4 regions of the Brevibacillus sp. FW301-21C12A genome follow, and region 1 is predicted to be linked to each of the others. Evidence: riboswitches for the same ligand, from Rfam matches in the RefSeq annotation. Region 1 holds a riboswitch; each other region holds the start of a gene.

Region 1 (2,197 bases):
GGGAAGCTCGGTGCAAATCCGACACGGTCCCGCCACTGTAAGAGGGGAGTTTCGCGCACACAGGCCACTTGTCCAGCCGCTGGACAGGGAAGGCAGCGCCAGACGATGATCCCGAAGTCAGGAGACCTGCCTGTTTCAACAACACTGATGGACCTACGGGAGATAGGGAGGTGTTAGAGGACTCGCCATACTGGCAAACGGACAAGGATGTCTATTGCTTGCCTGCGCATTTTCTAACGATCGGATCTTTTTTCGATCAGTAGAAAATGCGTTTTTTGTTTTGGGGAGAGGAAATCGGCGCTGATTGACCGTGAGCAACTTAAAGGAGGGGGCAGCATGGTTCAGCTTTTCATCTGTCAATGGTGCGGTTATGTCGAAGAACGAGAGCTGTCGGGGGAAAGCGAGGAAGGGCTGGTCCGTTGCGTTTGCTGCAGTACGGAGGAAGTCGAAAGCGTTTTTGCCAGGTGAAGGCGACCGTACATTCGGAACGGTTGTCCCGTTTTTGGCCGTATCTGAACCGTTTCTGACCGCATCTAGCCTGGTTAAAAACGAAAAAGAATTTTGTTGACGAATGCTTTGGAATTTCTTAGAATAGGCTCAACAGCAAACAAAGTTCTTATCCAGAGAGGTGGAGGGTCTGGCCCGATGAAGCCCGGCAACCGTTGCGTAGTGCGACAAGGTGCCAATTCCTGCGGGGCGTTTTCGTTCCGAAAGATAAGAAGCGGGTACATCGTAGCAGTTATGACGAACCTTCTTCTTAGCGAAGAAGGTTTTTTGATGTTTCCGCTCAACAAAGGCTTTCTTTTCCAATAAGCTTTTCGCTTGGCCGCTTTCTCGACGAGAAAGAGCAAAAATTCATAGTTTTCTTTATCCAGAGAGGCGGAGGGACTGGCCCGATGAAGCCCGGCAACCGTCACACAGCTTGTGACAAGGTGCCAATTCCTGCAGGGCGGAAGCGTCCTGGGAGATAAGGAGAAGGATTTCGTTGATGCCAAAACCTTCTTCTTAGCGGGAAGGTTTTTTCTTTTTACGAAAATATTGCTATGAGGTGGTAGAAATGAGCGCAGGTGTAGTCAAGGTAGGGCTGCTTGGATTGGGAACAGTAGGGGGCGGCGTCATCAAGACGATTCGTTCGCAGCAGGAGAAGCTGGCTGCGAGATTGGGCAAGCGAATCGAAATTGTCAAAGCATTGGTCCGCGATTCGGAAAAAGAACGGGCCGTTCAGGTAGATCCCGCGCTTTTGACCACGGATTTTGAGGACGTGTTGAAAAGCGATGTGGACATTGTCGTCGAGGTGATGGGGGGCGTCGAGCCGACGTATGACTACGTCCGTGCCTTGATCGAAAAAGGCTGCCACGTGGTGACGGCGAACAAGGAGCTGCTTGCCAAACGCGGCACAGAGTTGGTCGATCTGGCAAACCGGCATCAGGTCCATCTGGCCTATGAGGCGAGCGTGGCAGGCGGCATCCCGATTTTGAGCGTGCTGCGACAGTTTTTGCGCACGAACGATATTCAAGGAGTGCGCGGCATTCTCAACGGTACGACGAACTTCATCCTGACGAAAATGGAAGCGGAGCAGCTTCCCTATCAGGAAGTGTTGAAGCAAGCGCAGGAGCTGGGGTATGCGGAAGCCGATCCGCGCTCTGACGTGGAAGGATTCGACGCGATGTACAAACTGTACATTCTCGCGCAGCTTGTGTACGGAGAATCGCTGCCGCTTGCAAATGTCGTGCGCAAAGGGATTGCCGATTTGTCTCCTGGTCACATCCGTATCGCAAACGAGCTGGGCTACCGGATCAAGCTGATTGCCCAGGCGCACAAAACAGAGCAAGGAATCCGGCTCTCGGTTCAGCCGACCATGCTGCCTGTCGCTCATCCGCTGGCGCAAATTCAGGATGCTTTCAACGCTGTTCAGCTTTCCGGAAACATCGTAGGCGATCTGCTGTTTACGGGCAGAGGCGCAGGCGAGCTGCCGACGGCAAGCGCCGTTGTCGAGGATTTGGCTTATTTGTTGACGCAGCCGTTTACCCCGCATCCGGCCTGGAAGGAAAAAACGGCCGAAGCGCAGCCGGGTCAATGGCAGGACGAGCGCGTGCTGTGTTATCTCGAAGGCTCGTGTCTCGCTGCGACGCCTGATCGCGTCCTGCATTTCTTGCGCGAGGCGGGCGTGACGGTGACGAAGCTGAAAGTCCAATTC
Region 2 (2,197 bases), on a different contig from region 1:
TGCTGCGAGTCTGTCATCGCTTTGGCTGCGGCCATTTGGACCGCTCCAAACAGGCTGACGAAGTAATGGTCCTGAATCAGATTGATGAGCCTTACCAGCTCGCGGTTGCCGACCATCGCGCCTACGCGCCAGCCGGCCATATTGTACGTTTTGGACAACGTGTAAAACTCCACGCCCACCTCTTTTGCCCCCGGCACCTGCATGAAGCTGACAGGCTTTTTGCCGTCGTAGCTGATCGCGCCGTACGCGAAGTCGTGGCAGACGACGATCTCGTGCTTGCGCGCAAACTGGACGGTTTCCTCGTAAAATTCAAACGGGGCGTTCACCGCTGTCGGGTTATTCGGATAGTTCAAAAACATCAGCTTGGCGCGGTCCAAATCGGCTTGCGGGATTTTGCTGTAGTCAGGCAAAAACTGATTTTCGGCCGTCAGCGGCATCATCGACATCCGGCCGTTTACGACCGCTACGCCGGACCAGTAATCCGGGTAGCCAGGGTCCGGTACGAGTGCCACATCGCCTGCGTTCATCAGCACCTGGCAAATTTCCACGAGGCCGGTTTTGCTTCCGAACAGGATCGCCACCTCTTCCTCCGGGTCGAGGTCCACGTCAAATTGTTGCTTGTACCAGTGCGCGACTGCCTGCTTCAGCTCCAGTCGGCCGGAAAACGGCGGGTATTTGTGATGCAGCGGATTTTCTGCCTGTGCCTTCAGCTCTTCCACAATGTGCGGCGGCGTAGGCAGGTCCGGGTTTCCTTGGCCCAGATTAATGACGTCATGCCCACAAGCGATGACTTTGTTTACTTTTGCCACCAATGTCGCAAAAAACTGGGTCGGGAGCCGATCAATCATGTCGGAAGGTTGGATGCGCATCTGTCTTCAGTTCCTTTCTTTTTAGGCCAATGTACAGCAAAAACCCCCTCTTTCCGTACAGAAAAAGGGGGAGATCAGCTTGGTCACGTCCTTATCTGTCAGGAATTATCCTGCTGGAATTGGCACAGCATCTGCAACGCGCAAGCGCGCAGATCCGCTGCCGGGCTTCATAGGGCCAGTCCCTCCGCCTCTCTTCATAAGTAAATCACACGGAATATACTGTTTTTAATCTTCTTCATACTACATTGCGGGCTCCGAACGTGTCAAGACGCTTCGCGAGGCCCGCGAATTTTTCCTGGCTACATCTTTTCTACGGTCGCGGCTGGCACTTTTCGGGTGCGACCTTGAAACGAGCTGTGCAGGGCGAAAAACGCGACAGACATTAGCGCCAGCCCCGCCATGATGTACAAAAGTCCTTGTGCCTGAAAATGCTGGAAAATGACCGCTCCGAGCAATGGGCCGAGCATGCGTCCCGCAGAGCCTGTGCCGGAGATCAGCCCTTGGATGAAGCCTTCTCGCCCCTGTGGCGTAAACTCTGCTGCCACGGCAGGCACGGCCGGCCAGACGAGCATTTCTCCAAGCGTCATGATGAACATCCCGGCGACAAAGCCGGCGTAGGAGGTCGTCTGCGACAAAATCAGCATCGACAGCACGAACACGTAGGAGCCGAGCAGCATCTGCGCTCGCAGCGTGCGGGCGAAGCGGCCAATGACCCAGGCGATCAGCGGCTGGCCGAACAAAATCAGGCCGCCGTTGATCGTCCAGAGCAAGCTGTACTGACGCAAGGAAATGCCCAACGATTGCATGTAGGTCGACAACACCGTCGTCCACTGGACGTAGACAATCCAACTGATTAACAGCCCGCTGCACAAGAGCAGTAGGGCGCCCCACGCCACTTTTTTCGTCGGCAGTTGCTGTAGCGGCGAAAGCGCCTCAACTGGCTTCGGCTTGGCAGCGCTTTGGACAGCAGCGGCGGGAGTGCCTGCGGTATTGGCTTGCTCCGCCCGATAGCCCCGCTCTGCAACTGCCTTGAGCTGCCGAGGCAAAATGAGCACGAACATGACGAGCACGATGACTTGCGAGATCGCGTTGCCAAAAAACGTCCAGGCAAACGAAATGCTCGCCAGCAAGCCGCCGAGGGCAGAGCCAGCCGCCACCCCGGCGTTGAGCGCGACGTAGATCATGTTGATCCCTTTGCGCCCGCCTTCCGGCCACAGCACGACAGCGAGTGCATTCATCACCGGAGAGAGCGTGCCGTAAAACAGCCCGTTCAGCAACAACAAGATCGTGTACAGCGTAAAGTCATGCGTGACGCCAAGCCCGACGGA
Region 3 (2,197 bases), on a different contig from region 1:
TTTGTTCGGCAAAGAAACCCCTCCTCTACTTCCTCACTAGGAGATTCGACACAGTCCTACATTTCCCCTTCGCTTAAAGCCCACCAATAACTGGAAAATTTTCCCCGTAATAAAAAAAGAGCCCAGTAGCTTTACCAGGCTCTTTCTTTGTCGTTCTTATTTTGCCAGTTGCGCAGCTTCTTGCTTCAGAACTTCTGCTTTGTCTGTTTGCTCCCAAGGAACCTTCAGGTCATTGCGTCCAAAGTGGCCATAAGCCGCTGTTTGTTTGTAGATAGGGCGACGCAGGTCGAGCTGCTTGATGATGCCAGCCGGACGCAGGTCGAAGTGTTTGCGCACCAGTTTCACCAGATCTTCTTCGGAAACGGTTCCTGTACCAAAAGTATCAACAGCGATGGATACAGGCTGCGCTACACCGATTGCGTAAGCCACTTGCACTTCGCATTTGTCAGCCAGGCCAGCAGCCACAATGTTTTTCGCTACGTAACGAGCAGCGTAAGCGCCGGAGCGGTCTACTTTTGTCGGATCTTTACCGGAGAACGCGCCGCCGCCGTGACGAGCGTAGCCACCGTAAGTGTCTACGATGATTTTGCGGCCAGTCAGACCAGCGTCCCCTTGAGGTCCGCCGATTACGAAGCGGCCAGTCGGGTTGATGAAGTATTTGGTATCAGCGTCCAGCAGCTCAGCCGGAACAACTGGTTTGATAACTTGCTCGATGAGGTCTTGCTTGATTTGCTCCAAGGTAGTCTCAGGAGCGTGTTGAGTCGAAATCACGATGGTGTCGATGCGAACTGGCTTGTCCCCATCGTACTCAACCGTTACTTGCGTTTTGCCGTCAGGACGCAGGTAGGCGAGTGTGCCGTTTTTGCGAACTTCAGTCAAGCGGCGAGCCAGCTTGTGAGACATGCTGATCGGCAGCGGCATCAGCTCAGGTGTTTCGTTGCAAGCAAAGCCGAACATCAGACCTTGGTCACCTGCACCGATCGCTTCGATCTCAGCGTCGGTCATTTTGCCTTCGCGCGCTTCCAAAGCCTGGTCTACGCCGAGAGCGATGTCAGCGGATTGCTCGCCGATCGCAGTGATTACGCCGCAAGTGTCAGCGTCAAAGCCGAACTTCGCACGATCATAACCGATCTCACGGATCGTTTCGCGCACCAGCTTTTGGATGTCCACGTACGTGTTGGTGGTGATTTCACCGGCTACGAGAACCAGCCCGGTAGTTACGGAAGTTTCGCAAGCTACGCGAGCGTTTGGATCCTTGGCCAAAATGGCGTCCAGGATGGAGTCGGAAATTTGGTCACAAATTTTATCCGGATGTCCTTCGGTTACAGACTCAGATGTGAACAGACGACGACCTTTTTGCAAAGCCATGAGAAAATACCTCCTTTGACCTCATACAAATAGTTTGGTAGCCGAGTCAGGATTTTATCGACGTAAACGCAAATAAAAAACCTTTTCCATCTTTTGGAGGAAAAGGTTTGAGCGCTTTTAGCTTCCTTCATCCTCTTATCGGCCAGAACAGATTTCCGTCCTGCTGGTTAGCACCGCTCCAGACGGTTGCCGGGCTTCATAGGGCCAGTCCCTCCGCCTGCTCTGGATAAGAGTATCCATTACGGATTATAGAATAATTGTTTTTTGAGGTGGTGTCAATAGACTTTTGCCAGAGCACCTCTTTGGCCGAAATCGCCCTGTACAAAACGCTGTTGGAATCGCCTGCGGGAAGCGTCTGAGGTGATCGAAGCCGCGTTTTCACAAGGACGATATAGCCATGCCATGCGTCTGTCGAACGCAAAGCGGAAAATTTTTTCTTACACTTGATACGATTTGGCGATTAATACAACAACCTCGGCCCGCGTAGCGCTGCCCTGTGGCTTGAAGAGCGAACCGTATCCGTTTAGCCAGTTTCTTGCCGTCAAAGCGCCGATCGCCGGTGCTGCCCAATGGCCGGCCGGAACATCGCGATAGCTCGGTGCGCTGCTGCTGTTCAGAGCCACGCCCTTCGCCCTGGCGATCATCGCGGCCATTTCCGCCCGCGAAACAGCTTGGTCAGGCTTGATCTGACTGTTTGGATACCCCTTCAAGACTCCGAGCTGATAAGCCACTCCAAGGGTGTTGTACGCCCAGTGCTTTTTTGGCAAATCAGAAAACACTTCCCGTCCGGAATACGCGCTGGCTACCTTCGAGCCGGTTGCGCGCATCG
Region 4 (2,197 bases), 120 kb from region 1:
CTCCTTATCCGGTACGGCTTTGTTTTTTACCAGTGTAGGGAAAAAAACAGGCAGAATCAAGGCGTGGAGGAAACGTTTGCCTAATGGCAGATGCGAGGGGTACAATAGACGTACTACCGTTTACGAGGAGGCATCCGAATGGCTGAAACCGTATCCCAAACCTTGTCGGAAGAACTGTTCGCGCTCCTGCAAAAAGAGCGATTTGTGACGCTCGGCACCGTCGATCACGAGACAGGAGCGCCATCGCTCAGCTCCTTGTCCTGGACATTGGCGGTGAACAGCGGACTCATCCGCTTTGCCGTGGATAACCGCTCGCGCATACTCGCCAATATTGCCAAAGAGCCGCAGGTCGTCCTGCATCTGATCGGGGCAGGCTCCTCTTTTGCGATCAACGGACGCGCCGCAGTGAAAGCCGAGCGGCTGGAGGGCGTTCCGCTGAAGCTGGCGCTGGTGGAGATCGCGATTGACTCCGTCCGAGACGTCATGTTTTACGGCTCGCGCATTTCCGTAGAACCGCAATACGAAAAGACGTACGACAAAAACGCGGCTGCGAAGCTGGACAACCAGGTCATGACTGCGCTGAAAAACGCCTAGTCAAGACGGCCGCACAACAGTGGAAAATCCTGTTGACAAAAAACCGCCGTATCCTTTAGTATTAGGTCATTCAAATTGAATAGCAAAACTTCTTATCCAGAGAGGCGGAGGGACTGGCCCGATGATGCCCGGCAACCAATCACCTGCATGTTCGTTCATGCGGGGAGATAATGGTGCTAATTCCTGCAGAGTTTTTTAACTCTGAAAGATGAGAAGGTCTTGCTTACGGTGACGTAAACAAAGCCTTCTTTCAGAGGAAAGGGGGCTTTTTTCATGCCCCTCGTACATCATTGGAGGGAGAGAGTTACGTATGAGACTGGAAACAAAATTGATTCAAGCAGGCGTAGGCAGAGATGAAAAAACAGGGGCGGTCAGCTTTCCTGTCTACTATGCCACCGCATATCGCCACCCGGCATTGGGGCAGAGCACAGGCTTTGACTATACACGCACGGCCAATCCGACCCGCACGGTTTTGGAAGAAGCCATCGCCGAGGCAGAATCGGGCGATGCGGGCTTTGCCTGCGCATCGGGAATGGCGGCGGTTCATACGGTCATGGGGCTGTTTTCCCAGGGAGATCATCTCATTGTGTCGCTCGATTTGTACGGAGGGACGTATCGCTTGTTTGATCAGGTGCTTTCCCGCTACGGCCTGTCTTTTACGTACGTAGACTTGCGCGACCTGGAAGCGGTGCATAACGCGCTGCGAGCCGAGACAAAGGCGATCTTCGTCGAGACGCCGACGAATCCGCTCATGCAGATTACCGATCTTCGCCAAATCGCCGGGCTGGCAAAGCAGCATGGACTTTTGACGATAGTCGACAACACGTTCATGACCCCTTATTGTCAACGCCCGCTGGAGCTTGGCGCAGATATCGTGTTGCACAGTGCGACGAAGTACTTGGGTGGCCACAACGATGTACTGGCCGGACTGATCGTGACAAAAGGCGAGGAGTTGTCGGAAAAAATCCGGTTTTTGCATAATTCCATCGGAGCGGTATTGGGTCCACAAGATAGCTGGCTGTTGGTACGCGGAATGAAGACATTGGCGCTGCGCATGGAAAGACATCAGACAAACGCGCTCGCGGTTGCAAAAAAGCTGCAGGAGCATCCGGCTGTCGCCGAAGTGTTTTACCCAGGGCTGCAAGAACACCCCGGGCATGCCATCCAGGCGAGCCAGGCAAGCGGTTATAGCGGTATGGTTTCATTCCGGGTACGGTCTGCGGAGCAGGTGGGCTTGTTTTTGCAAAATCTGCGCATCGTTTCTTTTGCGGAAAGCCTTGGCGGCGTCGAGTCGTTGTGTACGTATCCGGCGACACAGACCCACGCTGACATTCCGCTGGAAGTACGGGAGTATGTCGGCGTTTGTGACCGATTGCTGAGGCTGTCGGTCGGGATTGAGCATCCGGAAGACTTGATCGCTGATCTGTTTCAGGCTTTGGACGCAAGTCTTGTCGTTGGGGGGGCTGCGCGATGAATTTCGCAACGAAGGTTTTGCATGGCTCTACTTGCATCGATCCGTTCACAGGGGCGTCGTCGGTTCCGATTTACCAGGCTTCCACGTTTCACCAGTTTGATCTCGACCAGCCAGGCACGTATGACTACG

The links. A riboswitch is a leader RNA that binds a small molecule or an ion and turns the genes downstream of it on or off. The one in region 1 is predicted to bind S-adenosylmethionine.
Region 2: it holds a riboswitch for S-adenosylmethionine, as region 1 does, so the genes downstream of both, AC3WQH_RS07680 (pyridoxal phosphate-dependent aminotransferase) here and AC3WQH_RS03715 (homoserine dehydrogenase) in region 1, are expected to answer to the same signal.
Region 3: it holds a riboswitch for S-adenosylmethionine, as region 1 does, so the genes downstream of both, metK (methionine adenosyltransferase) here and AC3WQH_RS03715 (homoserine dehydrogenase) in region 1, are expected to answer to the same signal.
Region 4: it holds a riboswitch for S-adenosylmethionine, as region 1 does, so the genes downstream of both, AC3WQH_RS03145 (aminotransferase class I/II-fold pyridoxal phosphate-dependent enzyme) here and AC3WQH_RS03715 (homoserine dehydrogenase) in region 1, are expected to answer to the same signal.

What each region holds. Positions count from the first base shown of each region.
Region 1 is NZ_JBYTBG010000003.1:188,772-190,968, forward strand. It holds cobalamin riboswitch at 1-148, shown strand, start outside; SAM riboswitch class I at 614-721, shown strand; SAM riboswitch class I at 865-974, shown strand; gene AC3WQH_RS03715 (homoserine dehydrogenase) at 1,058-2,197, shown strand, end outside.
Region 2 is NZ_JBYTBG010000008.1:76,403-78,599, reverse strand. It holds gene AC3WQH_RS07680 (pyridoxal phosphate-dependent aminotransferase) at 1-869, opposite strand, end outside; SAM riboswitch class I at 958-1,072, opposite strand; gene AC3WQH_RS07675 (MFS transporter) at 1,169-2,197, opposite strand, start outside.
Region 3 is NZ_JBYTBG010000046.1:18,288-20,484, forward strand. It holds gene AC3WQH_RS21410 (polysaccharide deacetylase family protein) at 1-12, opposite strand, end outside; gene metK (methionine adenosyltransferase) at 157-1,368, opposite strand; SAM riboswitch class I at 1,501-1,601, opposite strand; gene AC3WQH_RS21420 (S8 family peptidase) at 1,806-2,197, opposite strand, start outside.
Region 4 is NZ_JBYTBG010000003.1:68,118-70,314, forward strand. It holds gene AC3WQH_RS03140 (pyridoxamine 5'-phosphate oxidase family protein) at 139-594, shown strand; SAM riboswitch class I at 684-809, shown strand; gene AC3WQH_RS03145 (aminotransferase class I/II-fold pyridoxal phosphate-dependent enzyme) at 905-2,068, shown strand; gene AC3WQH_RS03150 (trans-sulfuration enzyme family protein) at 2,065-2,197, shown strand, end outside.